One region of the Limnohabitans sp. MORI2 genome, then DNA from elsewhere that is predicted to be linked to it. Evidence: predicted binding sites of a transcription regulator. Region 1 holds the regulator's gene; the other holds the start of a gene.
The links. Region 1 encodes sigma-54, which starts transcription at its own class of promoters, with help from an activator protein. Its sites were predicted from a motif close to TGGCANGNAANCTGCTTT; they were not measured.
Positions count from the first base shown of each region.

Region 2: the regulator sigma-54 is predicted to act here: its motif matches at 4,234-4,251, upstream of urtA (urea ABC transporter substrate-binding protein).

Region 1 is NZ_AP027058.1:2,493,499-2,502,437, reverse strand. Features, by position in the region: gene QMG27_RS11995 (LysR family transcriptional regulator) at 1-371, shown strand, start outside; gene QMG27_RS11990 (hypothetical protein) at 517-888, shown strand; gene QMG27_RS11985 (hypothetical protein) at 895-1,467, shown strand; gene argS (arginine--tRNA ligase) at 1,499-3,208, shown strand; gene QMG27_RS11975 (SPOR domain-containing protein) at 3,227-3,895, shown strand; gene QMG27_RS11970 (thiol:disulfide interchange protein DsbA/DsbL) at 3,913-4,572, shown strand; gene lptA (lipopolysaccharide transport periplasmic protein LptA) at 4,698-5,216, shown strand; gene lptB (LPS export ABC transporter ATP-binding protein) at 5,249-5,995, shown strand; gene QMG27_RS11955 (RNA polymerase factor sigma-54) at 6,005-7,576, shown strand; gene QMG27_RS11950 (THUMP domain-containing protein) at 7,585-8,939, shown strand, end outside.
Region 2 is NZ_AP027058.1:111,240-120,178, forward strand. Features, by position in the region: gene urtD (urea ABC transporter ATP-binding protein UrtD) at 1-75, opposite strand, end outside; gene urtC (urea ABC transporter permease subunit UrtC) at 72-1,184, opposite strand; gene urtB (urea ABC transporter permease subunit UrtB) at 1,186-2,829, opposite strand; gene urtA (urea ABC transporter substrate-binding protein) at 2,893-4,164, opposite strand; gene QMG27_RS00525 (urease subunit gamma) at 4,473-4,775, shown strand; gene QMG27_RS00530 (hypothetical protein) at 4,798-4,962, shown strand; gene QMG27_RS00535 (urease subunit beta) at 4,975-5,295, shown strand; gene ureC (urease subunit alpha) at 5,295-7,037, shown strand; gene ureE (urease accessory protein UreE) at 7,047-7,613, shown strand; gene QMG27_RS00550 (urease accessory protein UreF) at 7,603-8,310, shown strand; gene ureG (urease accessory protein UreG) at 8,307-8,939, shown strand, end outside.

The DNA.
Region 1 (8,939 bases):
CCTTGTCGAGTGATGCATCGCAAACCCGTGGCTGGGCATTTCGTGTGCCCGTCAGTGGGAAAGGTCATGAAGGCCCAACCCATGAAGTGATTCACTTGCGCCCCAGTGGCCCCATGGATTGCTCAGATGGACAAGTCCTGCACGATTGGTGCTTGGCAGGCCATGGCATTGCATGGCGCAGCACATGGGAAGTGGAATCGGAAATTCAAAAAGGGCTTTTGGTCCCTGTCTTGGAGGACTTCGCTGCGCCACCCAACGGCATTTACGCCGTGTTTTCGCAACGCAAACACTTGCCGTTGCGTTTGCGTTTGTGGATTGATTTCTTGAAAGACCACTACGGACATGCCAACTACTGGGGTGCTGCAGCATGAGGACACTCTCTGTTTGAGAAATGGTGGCTTTGCGTGATATGCGCACTACATACAAAGCTTACGCTTATTGTTTGATCTGTAGCGGATAAACTCTTTTGCAAACCAAAGTTGCAACATTTGGTGTGACTATTTCAAAGTCTTGCAAATGCGAAAAATTCTTACTCTTCCCTTTTTTCTATTAACAGCCAATTTATGTATTGCAGCGACTTTGAGCTTTGAATGCAAGTTCAATCTTGAGGCCACATCCAGTGGATTGAATAAACAATCCCCGCTTTTCGAGTTGCGATTCATTAGCGATGATGAAAAGAAGTCCGCTTATTTGATGGGTAACAACGGGTCTGCAGAGGTGAAGGCCATTCAAAACGCTGGTGGTATCAGCTTTGTTGAAATCACTACTTCGGGCAACGTCATGGTGACGACGATCGCGAAATCTGGCGAGGCTGTACACAGTAGAAATGCTGTGATGCAGTCTCAGTTGGTTTCATCTCAGTATTACGGTAAATGTGTTGCTAAGTAATAAGCAATGAATGGCCCTGTCGATGAGTATTTAGGCGAAGAGACGCCAAAAGCAAAATTAAGAACAGCACAAGCAGTATTGGGGCTGGCATTCAGATTAAATGTTGAAGTCCAACATGACCGTATTTCACGTGAGTTATTTGACAGAGACGTCGAGATCTTGACAGGAGAGAGAGGAGTTCGATTACCTGCCTACCCTGAAGGCACTAAGCATGACTTGATTCTGGGTATGCACAACCTTGTCTTAATAGCAATTGGTTCAAGTGCATTGACTGCTGATGAGGTCTTAGAGCAGGTTTTTGGCAAGCAAGATAAAGAAGTTAGCCGCCAAGGTCTTCGTGCCGTTGTAAATCAAGTTAGGAATGCTTTTGCGCATTCTCCGTGGCGTCCGAAGTGGCTAATCAAGGAGCACCTTCGTAAGAAATACGAAGTTTATTTGGGTGATCCAGAAGGGATTACTTTTGATGCAACAACGCTTCATGGCAAAGGGTTACAGCCAGAAGACTTTGGTGGTTTAGAGGCTTGGGTCAATATCCTGCGATATTGCGAACAGATCGTGCCAGATGAGCATTGTGTATGAGTGGTAGCTTGCCGCCCCGTAAAATCTAGCCATGCTCCAAGTTAAACAAGAATTGCTGGCCGCCCTGAGCCAAGCCCTCGACGGTTTGTTGCCCGGTTCTGGCAACAAAGCCGCGTTTGAATCCCCCAAGGTCGCCGCGCATGGCGACTACGCCATTACGGCCGCCATGCAGTTGGCCAAGCCCCTCAAGCTCAACCCCCGTCAGTTGGGTGAACAGTTGCGTGATGCCTTGCTGGCCGCGCCCGCCTATCAACAGTGGGTGCAAGACATTGAGATTGCAGGCCCCGGCTTTATCAACATCCGTTTGAAGCCAGCCGCCAAACAACAAATCGTGCGCGAGGTGTTGGCTGCCAAAGAGCAATTCGGTTTTCAAGCTGAAAACGGCCAACGCGTGTTGGTCGAGTTTGTGTCGGCCAATCCCACCGGCCCATTGCATGTGGGTCACGGTCGCCAAGCGGCGTTGGGCGATGCGATTTGCAATTTGTTTGAAACCCAAGGCTGGAACGTCTACCGCGAGTTTTATTACAACGACGCGGGCGTGCAAATCAACACCTTGGCTAAGAGCACACACTTCCGCGCCCAAGGCTTCAAGCCCGGCGACGATTGCTGGCCTGTGGACCCTGAAAACCCAGAGAGCAAAGCGTTTTACAACGGCGACTACATCCAAGACATCGCCACCGATTTCTTGGCGGGCAAAACCGTCAAGTCCGACGACCGCGAATTCACCGCCAGCGGCGATGTGAACGATGTGGACGGCATGCGCGAGTTCGCCGTGGCTTACCTGCGCCACGAGCAAGACCTTGACTTGAAAGCCTTTGACGTCAAGTTCGACAACTACTACCTCGAGAGCAGTCTGTACACCAGCGGCAAAGTGGCCGACGCGGTGAGCCGCTTGCAAGCGGCTGGCAAAACGTACGAGCAAGACGGCGCGCTGTGGCTCAAGTCCACCGACTATGGCGACGACAAAGACCGTGTGATGAAAAAGACAGACGGCACCTACACCTACTTTGTGCCAGACGTGGCGTACCACATCACCAAGTGGGAGCGGGGCTTCACCAAGGTGGTGAACATTCAAGGCACAGACCATCACGGCACGATTGCCCGTGTGCGCGCTGGCTTGCAAGCCGCCAATGTGGGCATTCCCGAGGGCTACCCCGACTACGTGCTGCACACCATGGTGCGCGTGATGCGCGGCGGCGAAGAAGTGAAGATTTCCAAACGCGCGGGCAGCTACGTGACCTTGCGTGACTTGATTGAGTGGACCAGCAAAGACGCCGTGCGCTTCTTCTTGCTGAGCCGCAAGCCCGACACCGAGTACACCTTCGACGTGGACTTGGCCGTGCAAAAGAACAACGACAACCCCGTGTACTACGTGCAATATGCGCACGCGCGCATCTGCTCGGTGCTGCGTGCGTGGGCTGAAAAAGACGGTGGCGATGTGGCTGCGCTCAAAGACGTGGACTTGTCTGCGCTCGAAAGCCCCCAAGCGCAAGCCCTCATGTTGCAACTGGCCAAGTACCCAGCGATGTTGACTGCCGCATCGGCAGACTTTGCGCCGCACGACGTGACTTTCTACTTGCGCGATCTCGCGGCTAGCTACCACAGCTACTACGATGCCGAGCGCATCTTGGTCGACGATGAAGCGGTGAAAAAGGCGCGCTTGGCGCTGGTGGCTGCGACAGCGCAAGTGCTGCACAATGGCTTGGCTGTGTTGGGTGTGTCAGCGCCCGCCAGCATGTAACGAGTGGAGAATTCGCGCATGAATCAGCAGCGTGGCAGCACTTTGATTGGCTTCATCCTAGGTCTTGTGGTCGGACTTGGCGTGGCGCTGGGCGTGGCCATCTACGTCACCAAAATGCCCATTCCTTTCATGACCAAAGGGCAAACACGCACGGCAGACTCTGATGCCGCGGAGGCTGAGAAAAATAAAGACTGGGACCCTAATGCACCGCTGTATGGCAAGAAAGGCGCCAAGTCTGATGAGAGTAAAACCGAGGTCAAGGCAGATCCTAAGCCTGATGCTGCGACCAAGGTGGATGCCAAGAGTGCTGACCCCTTAGGCGATTTGGTGAAAAAGACAGCAGAGCCTAAGCCGGAACCCAAACCGAAATCTGAGCCGAAGCCTGTTGAGGCCAAAGTGCTTGAACCGAAAGCCGCAGAGCCCGGGGCGGAGAATAAATCTGCGAATGCAGACCCGTTTATTTATTTTGTGCAAGCTGGCGCATACCGAACCAATGAAGAGGCGCAAGCGCAACGTGCCAAGACCGCTTTGTTGGGCTTAGACACCAAAATCAGCGAGCGTGACCAAGGCGGGCGTACGGTTTACCGTGTGCGCGTAGGTCCGCTCGACAAAGCCGAAGCCGAACGGGTGCGTGCCAAGCTGGATGCTGCGCACATTGATTCCGCCATGGTGCGGGTACAACGTTAAACACCAAGAGGTAACTTATGAAGCGTCGTGATTTTTCTTTCGCTGCGATCAGCGCTGCTGCCGTGACGAACTTGCCCGTCGTTGTTCACGCACAAGGGCCCGCCCCTGCGAAGAAGCCAGTGGAAGGCACAGATTACTTGCCGCTGGACAAGCGTGTGCCGACCGATGTGGGTGTCGGCAAGATTGAAGTGATCGAATTCTTTTGGTACAGCTGCCCACATTGCAATGCGTTTGAGCCTCAGTTTACCGCTTGGAAAAAAGCTGCCCCGAAAGATGTGGTGATTCAACGTGTGCCCGTGCGTTTTCGCGATGATTTTGAACCTCAACAACGCACGTATTACGTGTTTGAGGCGCTCAACATGGTGGATGCTTTGCATGGCAAGTTGTTCCATGCCATCCATACCGAGCGCCAACAACTCAACACGCCTCAGGCTTTGGCAGCTTGGGCTGACAAGAATGGCTTGCCAGAAAAGAAGTTCATGGAGGCCTACAACAGCTTCGGTGTTGCCAGCAAAGCGCGCCGTGCCACGCAGTTGCAAGAAGCCTTTAAGGTGCAAGGCGTGCCGTCCTTGGGCGTGGCGGGGCGTTTCTACACCGATGGCTCTTTGACGCAAACCATGGATCGTGCGCTGCAGGTGGCCGAGTACTTGATCGGTGAAGTTCGTCGCGGCCGCTAAGTCTTTGTCCGCCTTGCATGGCGGGGTCAGCACGAAAATTGCTTTATTGATGGTTAGAATGCTTTAACTCAACGAGCAATATCCGTGCCTTGACCTCATTTGCTTCTTTCTCACTTGCTTTGCTGATGGCCATTGTGCCGGTAGCGGCGTCGGCGGAAAAAGCAGATCGTGACAAACCCACGCACATTGAAGCCGATAACTTGGTGCACGACGAGCTTAAGCAAGTCAGTATCTTTACGGGACGTGCGGTCATGACGCGAGGCACCATGATCATGCGAGGTGCACGCATCGAGATGCGTGAAGATGCGGATGGCTACCAGTTTGGTGTCATCCTTCCTGAACCGGGCAAACGTGCTTTTTTTCGACAAAAGCGTGAAGGTAACGATGACTTCATGGAAGGCGAAGCCTTGCGCATCGAGTTTGATGGGAAGGCAGATCGGATCACGCTCATTGATCAGGCTGAAGTGCGCCGTTATCGTGGCGCGACGCTCAATGACACCATGCTTGGCAAGCTAATCATTTACGAAAATTTGACCGATGTGTTCAGCATTGATGGCCACTTACCTCAAGACGCTGGCAAGGGTGTTGTGGGTCGAGTCAAAGTCGTTTTAGCGCCGCGCAATAAAACATTGGAAAAACCGTGATCGAAGTGCTCACCCCAACTGATGCAGCAGAGATGAGCGAAAGCCGCTTGGAGGCTCGCCATTTGCAAAAAGCCTATGGCAGCCGTCAAGTGGTGCACGACGTCTCGATTTCCGTGAGAAAAGGTGAAGTGGTTGGTTTGTTAGGCCCTAACGGCGCAGGTAAAACCACTTCGTTTTACATGATTGTGGGCTTGGTGCGTGCCGATGGTGGCAGCATCACGATTGATGGCGAGCCTGTGGCGCATTTGCCCATTCATCGCCGCTCGCGTTTGGGGTTGAGCTATTTGCCGCAAGAGGCGTCTATTTTTCGCAAGTTGAATGTGGAAGACAACGTGCGTGCGGTGTTAGAGCTACAACGTGATGACGACGGCAAGCCCCTGCACAGCGATGAAATTGAAAAGCGATTGACAGCGTTGTTGCAAGAGTTGCGTGTGGAACATCTGCGCATGTCGCCCTCTCTGGCCTTGTCGGGCGGTGAGCGTCGACGCGTCGAGATTGCACGCGCTTTGGCCACCAATCCTCGTTTCATCTTGTTGGACGAACCCTTTGCGGGTATCGATCCGATTGCTGTGATTGAGATTCAACGCATCATTGGTTTCTTGAAAGCGCGTGGCATGGGGGTGTTGATCACCGACCACAATGTGCGCGAAACGCTTGGCATTTGTGACCACGCGTGCATCATCAGCGATGGTCGTGTGTTGGCGCAAGGAACGCCGCGCGAAATCATTGAAAACGTGGATGTACGCCGCGTTTACCTTGGCGAACATTTCCGAATGTGATCGAGCATCATGAAACAAGGCTTATCACTCCGCGTTTCCCAACATCTGGCGCTCACGCCCCAGTTGCAGCAGTCGATCCGACTGCTGCAGTTGTCGACGCTGGAGTTGAGCCAAGAGATTGAGCAAATGCTCGATGAGAACCCGTTTCTAGACAAAGACTTTGAAGAAGCCCCTCGCGAAGAATTTGGTTTAGACAAGGCTGATACACCTGCGCGCGATGACGAGGTGGAGACCACGCGCGAGGTGCCATCTCTCGATGGCGTCATGTCCGAAATCAGTGTAGATAACACAGCCAGCGACACTGAGCCAAGTGTGGACGGTGTGGCTGAGAGCTGGGATGGCGACGGCAGCGTGGAGTTTTCTGCGGACGATTCTGAGTGGGGCGGCGACGCGCCCGCGAGCAACAGCAACAACACCGCAGACAGTGATGCTGCCGATGCGACTGAGCTGGCGCGCATGCAAGAGTCGCTGGCCTCGCATTTGCATCGCCAAGCACTGGCTTTGCGCTTGAGCCCTACTGATCAAGCTGCCTTGCGTTATTTGATTGAAAACCTCAACGACGACGGCTACCTGGAAGACACCTTGCGCAGCTTGGCCGAAGGTTTGGGTGGCGACGACGAAGAGCAAATCGAAGAGCTCGAACACCGCTTCCAAGTTGCCTTGTCACTGCTGCAAAGCCTAGAGCCTGTGGGCGTGGGTGCACGCGATTTGGCCGAGTGCTTGACACTGCAACTCAAAGCCTTGGAGCCCAAGGGTGAAGAAGCTTTGCAGATCCGTGACACAGCCATTCGCATGTGCAAGCAACCGATGGACATGTTGGCCAAACGCGATTTCAAACGCTTGGCCGTGTTGGTGGGCGACAGCGAAGCCAATGTGAAAGTGGCCATTGCGTTGATTGGCCGCTTAGAGCCCAAGCCCGGCCGCCGCTTTGCAGATGTTGAGCGTCATGTGGTGGTGCCCGATGTGTTGGTCACCCGTGTGGGCAAGTCAACTACTGCTCCGAAATTCAAGGTGGCTTTGAACCCCGATGTGATGCCCCGTTTGCGCGTGCACGACATTTACGCCAACGCACTCAAAGGCGGCAAAGGCGAAGCGCATGCGGGTTTGCAACAGCGCTTGCAAGAAGCGCGTTGGTTCATCAAAAACATCCAGCAACGCTTTGACACCATCTTGCGTGTGAGCAACGCGATTGCCGAGCGTCAAAAGAACTTCTTCATCCACGGTGAGCTCGCCATGCGCCCCATGGTGCTGCGGGAGATCGCCGAAGAGTTGGGGCTACACGAGTCCACCATCAGCCGTGTGACGACCAATAAATATATGAGCACGCCCTACGGCACGTTTGAGCTCAAGTATTTCTTTGGCTCTGGCCTTGAGACAGAGAGCGGCAACAACGCGTCGAGTACAGCGGTGCGTGCGCTCATCAAACAATTTGTGGCGAGCGAAAACCCTAAAAAACCGCTGTCGGATAATCAGCTTTCCGAAATGCTCAAAGAGCAAGGCATTGAGTGCGCTCGCCGCACCGTGGCCAAATACCGTGAGGCGCTGCGTATTGCGCCCACGACATTGCGCAAAGCGCTCTAAAGAAATCTATGAACCAACTGCATCTTTTCCTGCCCTGTGCGGCGGGCGTTGAAACCTATCTGGCCGAAGAGGTTCGGCACATCACGGGCGTGGGTGACGAAGACTTGCGCGTGTTTCGTGCCGGTGTGATGGTGCGCACGTCGTGGCGCGATGTGTTGAAACTCAACTTGCACAGCCGCTTGGCGCAGCGTGTGTTGGTGGAGTTGTCACACACGATGTATCGCCAAGAACAAGACCTGTACCGTGCGGCGTGTGAGGTGGCGTGGGAGTTGTGGTTCTCCCCCAAAGAGACGTTCAAGATTGAAATCACCGCGCAGCACAGCCCCTTGAAGAGTTTGAACTTTGCGGCCTTGAAAGTGAAAGATGCCGTGGCGGATCGCTTCCGTCACAAGTTTGGTGTGCGCCCTGATGTCAACACACAGTGGCCCGATGCGCGCATCTATGTGCACCTGACCACCGATGAGTGCACGCTCTACATCGACACCTCGGGTGAGCCACTGTTCAAACGCGGTTGGCGCGCTGACAAAGGCGATGCACCGCTGAAAGAAACCCTCGCCGCCGCCATGCTGGCCGCAAGCGGTTGGAGCATGGGCGATGGCACACCCGCCAACCCCGACGGACTTGCGGCCCAAGGCGTGCCGCTGTATGACCCCTGCTGCGGCAGCGGCACGATCGCGGTGGAAGCAGCACAAATTGCTTGCAACATCGCGCCGGGGTCGATGCGCAAATTTGGTTTCCAAAAACTCATTCCTTACCAAGAGCACGTATGGCATGGTTTGCTCGATAACGCCCGCGCGCAAGAGTGTGAGCCGCGTGCCCAAGTGTTCGGCAGTGATGTGGCCTTCCGTATGGTTGACTTTGCGCAGCGCAACGCCGAGCGCGGCGGTGTGGCACACGCGGTGCAGCTCAGAGGCGGTGATGCCTTGCAGCGCATGCCGCCCTGCGATGTGCCAGGTGTGATGTTGGTCAACCCGCCCTACGGCGAACGTATTGAAGCCGCAGGTATTGCGGGCGCTGCTCGCCGTGCGCGCTACTCACCACCTACCGAATATGTGTCGCCCTACGAAGACGTGAATCAAAACGGCGACGCTGGTTTTGATGATGCGGCTTATGGCGGCGGCATGGTGCGCGATGACATGCCACGTTTTGGCGCGCGCGATATTGCGCAAACCGAAGACGGTGGTGATTTCTTTGCCCAGCTTGCCAGCCACTGGAAGAAAAACTACGCAGGTTGGAGCGCTTGGATGCTGACGCCTGACCTCAAGCTGCCCAGCCGCATGCGCTTCAAAGAGTCGCGTCGCGTACCCATGTGGAACGGCCCGATTGAATGCCGCATGTTTCGCTTTGACTTGCGTGCGGGTTC
Region 2 (8,939 bases), 270 kb from region 1:
GGTGACTTCAACCGCCTGACGCGCTTGGTATGTGGCCAAACGCTCTGAGCCTTCTTCAAACAGATCGGGGGTCATACACGCTCCTGTGCATTTTTCTTGGTGCTGAGTTTTTGAATCAAGCCCACCACGCCATGCGGCATGTACAGCGTCACGCCGATAAATAAAGCGCCAAGGAAGTACAACCAAAACTCAGGGGCGGTCACGGTCAACCAGCTCTTCATGCCGTTGACCAAGAACGCGCCCACGATGGGGCCAATCAGCGAAGCGCGTCCGCCCACAGCAGCCCAAACCGCCATCTCAATCGAGTTAGCAGGGCTCATCTCGCTCGGGTTGATGATGCCCACTTGCGGCACATACAAGGCACCCGCAATGCCACACATCACGGCTGAGATGACCCAAATGGTGAGCTTGTAGGGCAGAGGTGAGTAGCCAGAAAACATCACGCGACTCTCGGCATCGCGGATGGCTTGCAGCACGCGGCCAAACTTGCTTTGCACCAACCAACGTGCGAATAGAAAGCTCATCAACAATGCCCAACCCGTGAGCACAAACAAGGTCATGCGCATGGCGGGCGTGGCAATGGGCAGGTCCAAGATGCGTTTGAAATCGGTGAAGCCGTTGTTGCCACCAAAGCCGGTTTCGTTACGGAAGAACAGCAGCATGGCTGCAAACGTCATGGCTTGCGTGATGATGGAGAAGTACACGCCTTTGATGCGCGAGCGAAACGCGAAGTAGCCAAACACAAAAGCCAACAAGCCGGGCACCAAAACCACCAGCAACAACGTAGCGGCAAAGCTGTCGCTGAAGCTCCAATGCCAAGGCAAGGTTTTCCAGTCAAGGAAGACCATGAAGTCGGGCAGATTGCTTTTGTAATTGCCATCGGTGCCAATTTGGCGCATGAGGTACATGCCCATCATGTAGCCGCCCAGCGCAAAAAACAGTCCGTGCCCGAGCGACAAGATGCCGGTGTAGCCCCAAATCAAATCCATCGCCAGCGCGCAAATGGCGTAGCACATGATCTTGCCCATCAAAGCCACGGCGTAGTCGCTGAGGTGGAACGCGCTGTCGGCAGGCACCCACAGGTTGAGCACAGGCACCACCGCACACACGGTGATGAAGGCGGCCAAGAAAAATGCCCAGCCTTTGGTGCCCAACAATGCGGGCGGTTCTGGTAGATGTGTCATGTCATGCCTCCGCACTGCGGCCTTTCATGGCAAAGATGCCTTGGGGACGTTTTTGAATGAAGACGATGATGAATACCAGCACCGCAATCTTGGCCAGCACTGCGCCGGCCACGCCTTCGAGCAATTTGTTCATCAGGCCCAAGCCCAGCGCGGCGTACACCGTGCCTGCCAGTTGCCCCACGCCACCGAGTACCACCACCATGAATGCATCGACGATGTAGCTCTGTCCGAGGTCTGGCCCCACGTTGCCAATTTGGCTGAGCGCACAACCGGCCAAGCCCGCAATGCCGCAACCGAGTGAAAAGGCGTAGGTGTCAACGCGTGCCGTGTTCACACCGAGCGCTGAAGCCATGGGGCGGTTTTGGGTGACGCCGCGCACAAACAAACCCAAGCGTGTTTGGCTGATCAACAGCGTCATGCCGACCAACACAAACAGAGCGAAGCCAAGAATGATCAAACGGTTGTAGGGCAGCGAGAGGTTGGCCAGCAGTTGCACGCCACCGCTCATCCACGAGGGGTTTTCAACCCCCACGTTTTGCGCGCCAAAAATGCTGCGTACGCCTTGCATCAACACCAAGCTGATGCCCCAAGTGGCCAACAGCGTTTCAAGCGGGCGACCATACAAGTGGCGCAACACCAAGCGTTCGAGCACCGCGCCCACGAGGGCTGCTGCCAAAAATGAAGCAGGCACAGCCACCAACAAATACGCGTCAAACATGCCTGGCAAGTACTGACGAAACAGGCCTTGCACCACATAGGTGGCATACGCGCCAATCATCATCAGCTCGCCGTGCGCCATGTTGATGACGCCCATCAAGCCGTAGGTGATGGCCAAGCCCAATGCCACGAGTAACAAGATGGAACCCAAGCTGATGCCGGTAAACAATGCGCCGAGTTTGTCGCCCCAGCTCAGCGCGGCCTGGATGGTGAGCAGCGAGGTTTGCAATTGCGAGCGGACTTTTTTGTCTTCCTCTTGGCTCAGACGTTGATTGAGCAAGAGTTGGGTGTCGGGGGTTTGGCTGTCGGCCAGAGTTTTCGCCGAGGCAAAGCGTTCGTCAGCGTTGTCGCTGTTGAGCAAAATTGCAGCGCGAGCTAACAACATTTGTTTTTTCACGCCCTCATCAGCCTCGCTTGCCAAGGCTTTTTCGAGCATGGCGAGTTTGGTGGGATCAGGCTCTTTCAGCACCGATTTGGCGGCTTGCGTGCGTAAGGCGACATCGGGGCTGAGCAATTGCAAGGCAGATAACGCGGCATCAATCTCACCGCGCATGCGGTTGTTGTTGATCACGTCTTCTGCGGTGTCAGGCAGCGCACTGGCTTCACCGGTCACAGGGTCTGTCGCTTGGCCATCGCGTACCACCAGCACGTGTGTGCCGTTCACTTTTACAGCGTCATCGGCCATGGCTTGCAAAAACGCAGCGGTTTGGGCGTCAGGGGTGGTCAAGGCTTTTTGCAGCGCCGTCACGCGTGCATCGGTGTCGCCCAAGGTGAGGGCGCGGGCTTGGTCTGCCGTGAGTGCCAGTGCGCTGGTTTGGCTCCATACAACAATGGCCAATCCACAAGCGATGCGGTGCACCCAGTGGCGCTGACATGCGATGTGCCTTTGCAGCGTGTGCGTGAGCGATGACATAGAAAAGTGGTGCATCAAGATTTCCATAAAAAAGGGGAGGGCAGTGCCCTCCCCCAAGTCAATCCCTCGGAGAAAGGTTTACTTCTTCACAGGCTCATCGGGCTTAGAAGCATTGCCTTCGATGAAGGGGCTCCATGGCTTGGCTTTCACAGGGCCTGGTGTTTTCCAAACCACGTTGAACTGACCGTCCGCCTTGATCTCGCCAATGAACACCGACTTGTGCAAGTGGTGGTTCTTCTCATCCATCTTGCTCACAATGCCGCTGGGTGCTTTGAAGGTTTGACCTGCCATGGCAGCGATGACTTTGTCGGTCTCGGTGGACTTGGCTTTCTCAACCGCTTGCTTCCACATGTTGATGCCGATGTAAGTGGCTTCCATGGGGTCGTTGGTCAAAGGCTTGTCTTTGTGACCGGCGATGTTCTTGGCCTTGGCATAAGCCGCCCACTTCTTGATGAACTCATCGTTGGCAGGGTTCTTGATGGACATGAAGTAGTTCCATGCGGCCAAGTGACCCACCAAGGGCTTGGTGTCCACGCCGCGCAACTCTTCTTCACCGACAGAGAACGCAACAACGGGGACGTCTTTGGCTTTCAAGCCAGCATTGCCCAGTTCTTTGTAGAAGGGCACGTTGGAGTCGCCGTTGATGGTGGAGACCACGGCTGTCTTGCCGCCAGCAGAAAATTTCTTGATGTCCGCCACGATGGTTTGGTAGTCGCTGTGACCAAACGGTGTGTACTTCTCGTCGATGTCCGACTCTTTCACGCCTTTGCTCTTGAGGTAAGCACGCAAAATTTTGTTGGTGGTGCGTGGGTACACATAGTCGGTGCCCAACAAGACCCAACGCTTGGCAGCGCCGCCGTCTTTGCTCATCAAATAGTCCACCGCAGGAATGGCTTGTTGGTTAGGTGCAGCGCCGGTGTAGAACACGTTTTTGCTGAGCTCTTCACCTTCGTATTGCACGGGGTAAAAGAGCAAGCCGTTCATTTCTTCTACGACGGGCAACACCGATTTACGAGACACCGAAGTCCAGCAACCAAAGATCACAGACACCTTGTCTTGGCCGATGAGCTGTTTGGTTTTCTCAGCGAACAAGGGCCAGTTGGAAGCGGGGTCGACCACCACGGGCTCAAGCTTCTTGCCCAGCACGCCGCCCTTGGCGTTGATTTCGTCGATGGCCATGAGCACGGTGTCTTTCAACACAGTCTCAGAAATGGCCATGGTGCCAGACAAGCTGTGCAGCACGCCCACTTTGATGGTGTCTGCGGCCAACGCTTGTGGCGCTAAGACCAATGAGCCGACAGACAGCGCAGCTGCGGCGGCCAATGCTTTCAAATTTCCTCGACGATTCATCATGGGGGTTCACTCCAAAAAATTAAGGGTTGTTCGGCGCTCGCTGTAGCGGTGCGCTTCGCGAGACCTATCGCAAACCCTGTGCCAATTTGTGTATCCCCTAGACCAACGATGACTGCCTATATATAGGCAAAGTAAGCGTGATTGAGTGGCACCATTTGAGGTCAAAAAAATAAAAATGCACCAGCCTGATGCGTGTCGATTCGCAAAGTTGTGCGCACCAAGACGGGGTGGCGCACCAAAGCCAATGATTCAGGGGCTTAGGGCGATGTTGAAGAGGGCACGCATGTTGCATACTTCAAATCACTATGGAACTCACACCCCGCGAAAAAGACAAGCTGTTGATCTTTACTGCTGCTTTGTTGGCCGAGCGCCGCCAAGCTCGTGGTCTGAAGCTCAACTACCCCGAGGCTGTTGCCCTCATTAGCGCTGCCGTGATGGAAGGTGCGCGCGACGGCAAGACCGTGGCGCAATTGATGAGCGATGGCCGCAATGTGCTCACCCGTGCCGACGTGATGGATGGCGTGGCCGAGATGATTCCCGACATCCAAGTCGAGGCTACGTTTCCAGACGGCACCAAGCTCGTGACCGTGCATCAGCCCATTGTTTGATTTCACTTTTCGGACGTACACCATGCAACGTTTAATTTCTCTTATTTCGCTCATGCCCGCTTGGGCCATGGCCCACGAAGGCCACGGCATCGAGGGTGCTTCGCACTACCACGCTACCGATGTGTGGGGCTTTGTGATCGCGTTGGCGGTCGGCGCCGCCATGTGGTGGATGGGTCGCAACAAGTAAGGCGAGGCACGCATGACACCCGGCGAACTCTTGATTGACGAGGGCGAACACACCCTCAACCCCGGCCGACGCACGCACACGTTGGTGGTGCAAAACGCCAGTGACCGCCCGATCCAAGTGGGCTCGCACTACCACTTTGCAGAAACCAATGCAGGCTTGCGCTTTGATCGTGTGGCTGCACACGGCATGCGTTTGAACATTGCCTCTGGCACTGCGGTTCGCTTTGAACCCGGCCAACAACGCACGGTCGAGTTGGTCGACTTGAGCGGCGATCGTCAGGTGTTTGGCTTTCGCGGTTTGGTGAACGGTCCTGTGGACAAAGGAAGCAAGTGATGGCAACCATCGGCAAACGCGCTTACGCAGAGATGTTTGGCCCCACCGTGGGCGACCGCCTGCGCTTGGCAGATACCAACTTGGTGGTGGAAGTCGAACAAGATTTCACACTCAAAGCGGGCGGCTACGGTGAAGAGGTGAAGTTCGGCGGCGGCAAAACCATCCGCGATGGCATGGCGCAATCGCAGCGCACACGTGACGGCGCAGGCACAGGGCCACAAGCGGGCGGCGCGGTGGACACCGTGATGACCAATGCCCTCATCATTGACCACTGGGGCATTGTCAAAGCCGACATTGGCTTGAAGGGCGGTCGCATCGTGGCCATTGGCAAAGCGGGCAACCCCGATACACAACCGGGCGTGGACATCGTCATTGGCCCAGGCACCGAGGTGATCAGCTGCGAAGGCAACATCGTCACTGCGGGGGGTGTGGACACGCACATCCATTTCATCGCACCGCAGCAAATTGAAGAAGCGTTGACGAGCGGTGTGACCACTATGCTTGGTGGCGGCACAGGCCCAGCTACTGGCACCTTTGCCACCACTTGCACACCTGGCGCTTGGAATATCGAACGCATGTTGCAAGCGGCGGATGCATTTCCGATGAACCTCGGCTTCTTGGGCAAAGGCAATGCCGCTCTGCCCGATTCGCTGCACGAGCAGATCAACGCAGGCGCGATTGGCCTAAAGCTGCACGAAGACTGGGGGACCACGCCCGCCGCGATTGACAACTGCTTGAGCGTGGCCGAGGCCACCGACACGCAGGTGGCCATCCACACCGACACGCTCAACGAATCGGGTTTTGTGGAAGACACGGTGGCCGCCTTCAAAGGTCGCACCATCCACACCTTTCACACCGAAGGTGCAGGCGGTGGCCATGCGCCCGATATTTTGAAAGTGGTGGGCGAGGCCAATGTGTTGCCCAGCTCGACAAACCCGACGCGTCCGTACACCGTGAACACGCTCGACGAGCATGTGGACATGCTCATGGTGTGTCACCACCTCGACCCCGCCATTGCCGAAGACTTGGCCTTTGCCGAAAGCCGCATTCGCCGCGAGACGATTGCCGCCGAAGACATCTTGCATGACCTCGGTGCCATCAGCATGATGAGCAGCGACAGCCAAGCCATGGGCCGTGTGGGTGAGGTGATCATTCGCACATGGCAAACCGCGCACAAGATGAAAGCGCAACGCGGTGCGCTACCAGGCGACACGGATCGTCATGACAACGCGCGTGTCAAACGCTACATCGCCAAGTACACCATCAATCCATCGATTGCCCACGGCATCAGCCACGAAGTCGGCAGTGTAGAAGTGGGCAAGTGGGCCGACTTGGTGGTGTGGAAGCCCGCATTCTTTGGCATCAAGCCCAGCATCATTTTGAAAGGTGGCTTCATCGCCATGGCGGCGATGGGCGACCCCAACGCGTCCATTCCTACACCGCAGCCCGTGCACTACCGCCCCATGTTTGGAGCGTATGGCGGCGCGTTGCACCGTGGTTCGCTCACGTTTGTGTCGCAAGCGGGCATGGCAGCGGGCATCGGACAGAAGTTTGGTTTGAATAAAACCTTGAGTGCCGTGAAGAACATCAGAAGCGTGGGCAAACGTGACATGATTCACAACGACTATGCGCCACGCATGGAAGTGGATGCCCAAACCTATGCGGTGCGGGCGGATGGCAATCTGCTCACCTGCGAACCTGCGCTGAGCTTGCCCATGACACAACGTTACTTCTTGTTCTAAATTTTTCTGATGCTCATTTGTTCTAAATTGATTTCTGGCGGCCAAGGTTTGGCGACTGCTTTGCTCAAGCGTGCGCCCACGGTGGAGCTCGATTGGGACGTACGCCAAAAAAGCCGCTTTGATGCGACTGACAGCACAGGCCGCAGCTTGGGTGTGTTTTTGACGCGCGGCACTTTGGTGCGCGGCGGCGATGTGTTGGTGGCTGAAGACGGCTCGCTCATCCGTGTGGTGGCGGCACCGCAAGAGGTGTTGCGCATCACTGCCTGTGCGCAGCACGGCACCGCGTTTGACTTGACGCGTGCGGCTTACCACCTCGGCAACCGCCATGTGCCCATCGAGTTGCAACCCGATCACTTGAAGATTGAACCAGACCATGTGTTGGCCGATATGCTGCGCGCCATGCACATGACGGTGGTGACGGTGCATGAAGCGTTTGAGCCTGAAGGTGGTGCGTACAGCAGCCATGGGCACTCACATGGGCATAGTCACGGCGAACACAGCCATAGCCATAGCCATGATCACACAGATCGCTCTCACGGCCACGTGCACGGACCCAACTGCAAGCATGACCACTGACGCTGCCACTGCAGCGCCGTCTTCCACACCGGCGCTGATCCAACTCATCTGGCTCGCATCGCCTGCGTTGCCCATTGGTGGCTTTTCGTACTCCGAAGGTCTAGAAGCTGCGATTGACCAAGGGATGGTGCATGACGAACACAGCGCAGCTGAATGGTTGATCGACCAGCTCCATCTCACACAATCCCGCGGCGACATGGCCGTGCTCGGGCAGATGATCGCGGCCTGGCAAGCGCAAGATCAGGCACGCTTAGAAACTTTGAGCCAATGGGTACATGCCACCCGTGAAAGTGCGGAACTGCGTTTGCAAAGCGAGCAAATGGGGCGCTCCATGTTGGAGTGGTTGCGCAATCAAGATGCATTGGATGCCGACACCTTGGCGATGTGCAACCGTTGGGTGCCCACGTATCCGCTGATGTTTGCTTTGGCGTTGTCGCGCACAGGCGCACCGATTGAACACTGCTTGCAGGCTTACGCCTTTGGCTGGTCCGAGAACATGGTGCAAGCCGCCATCAAAGCCGTGCCACTGGGTCAAAACTCAGGCCAGCGCATCTTGACCCAATTGGCCCAACACATCGCGTCTGCTGTCAGACATGCGCTGCGAGTGACGGACGACACACGGCAAGCCTTTTCTCCCATGCTGGCCATTCTCTCGGCCCAACACGAAACCCAATACTCACGACTGTTCAGATCATGAAGCACTTACACAACATCGCACATCGCACCAAAAAATTGCCACCTCTGCGCGTGGGCATTGGCGGGCCTGTTGGCTCTGGCAAAACCACCTTGCTCGAAATGTTGTGCAAGGCCATGCGCGACACCTACGACCTCGTGGCCATCACCAACGACATCTACACCAAAGAAGACCAACGATTGCTCACCATCAGCGGTGCGTTGCCCGCCGAGCGCATCATGGGCGTGGAAACCGGTGGCTGTCCGCACACCGCGATTCGTGAAGATGCATCGATCAACCTCGAAGCCATCGACCGCATGTTGGTGGACTTTCCCGATGCCGATGTGGTGTTCATTGAGAGCGGTGGCGACAACTTGGCGGCCACCTTCAGCCCCGAGTTGAGCGACTTGACGATCTATGTGATTGATGTGGCAGCGGGCGAAAAAATCCCACGCAAAGGTGGCCCTGGCATCACCAAGAGCGATTTGTTTGTGATCAACAAAACCGACTTAGCACCTCATGTGGGTGCCAATTTGGACGTGATGAAAGCCGACACCATTCGCATGCGCACCACAGCCAATGGCCTCAAGCCGTTTGTGATGACCAACTTGCGCACCCTCGATGGTTTGCAAGACGTGGTCAAGTTCATTGAG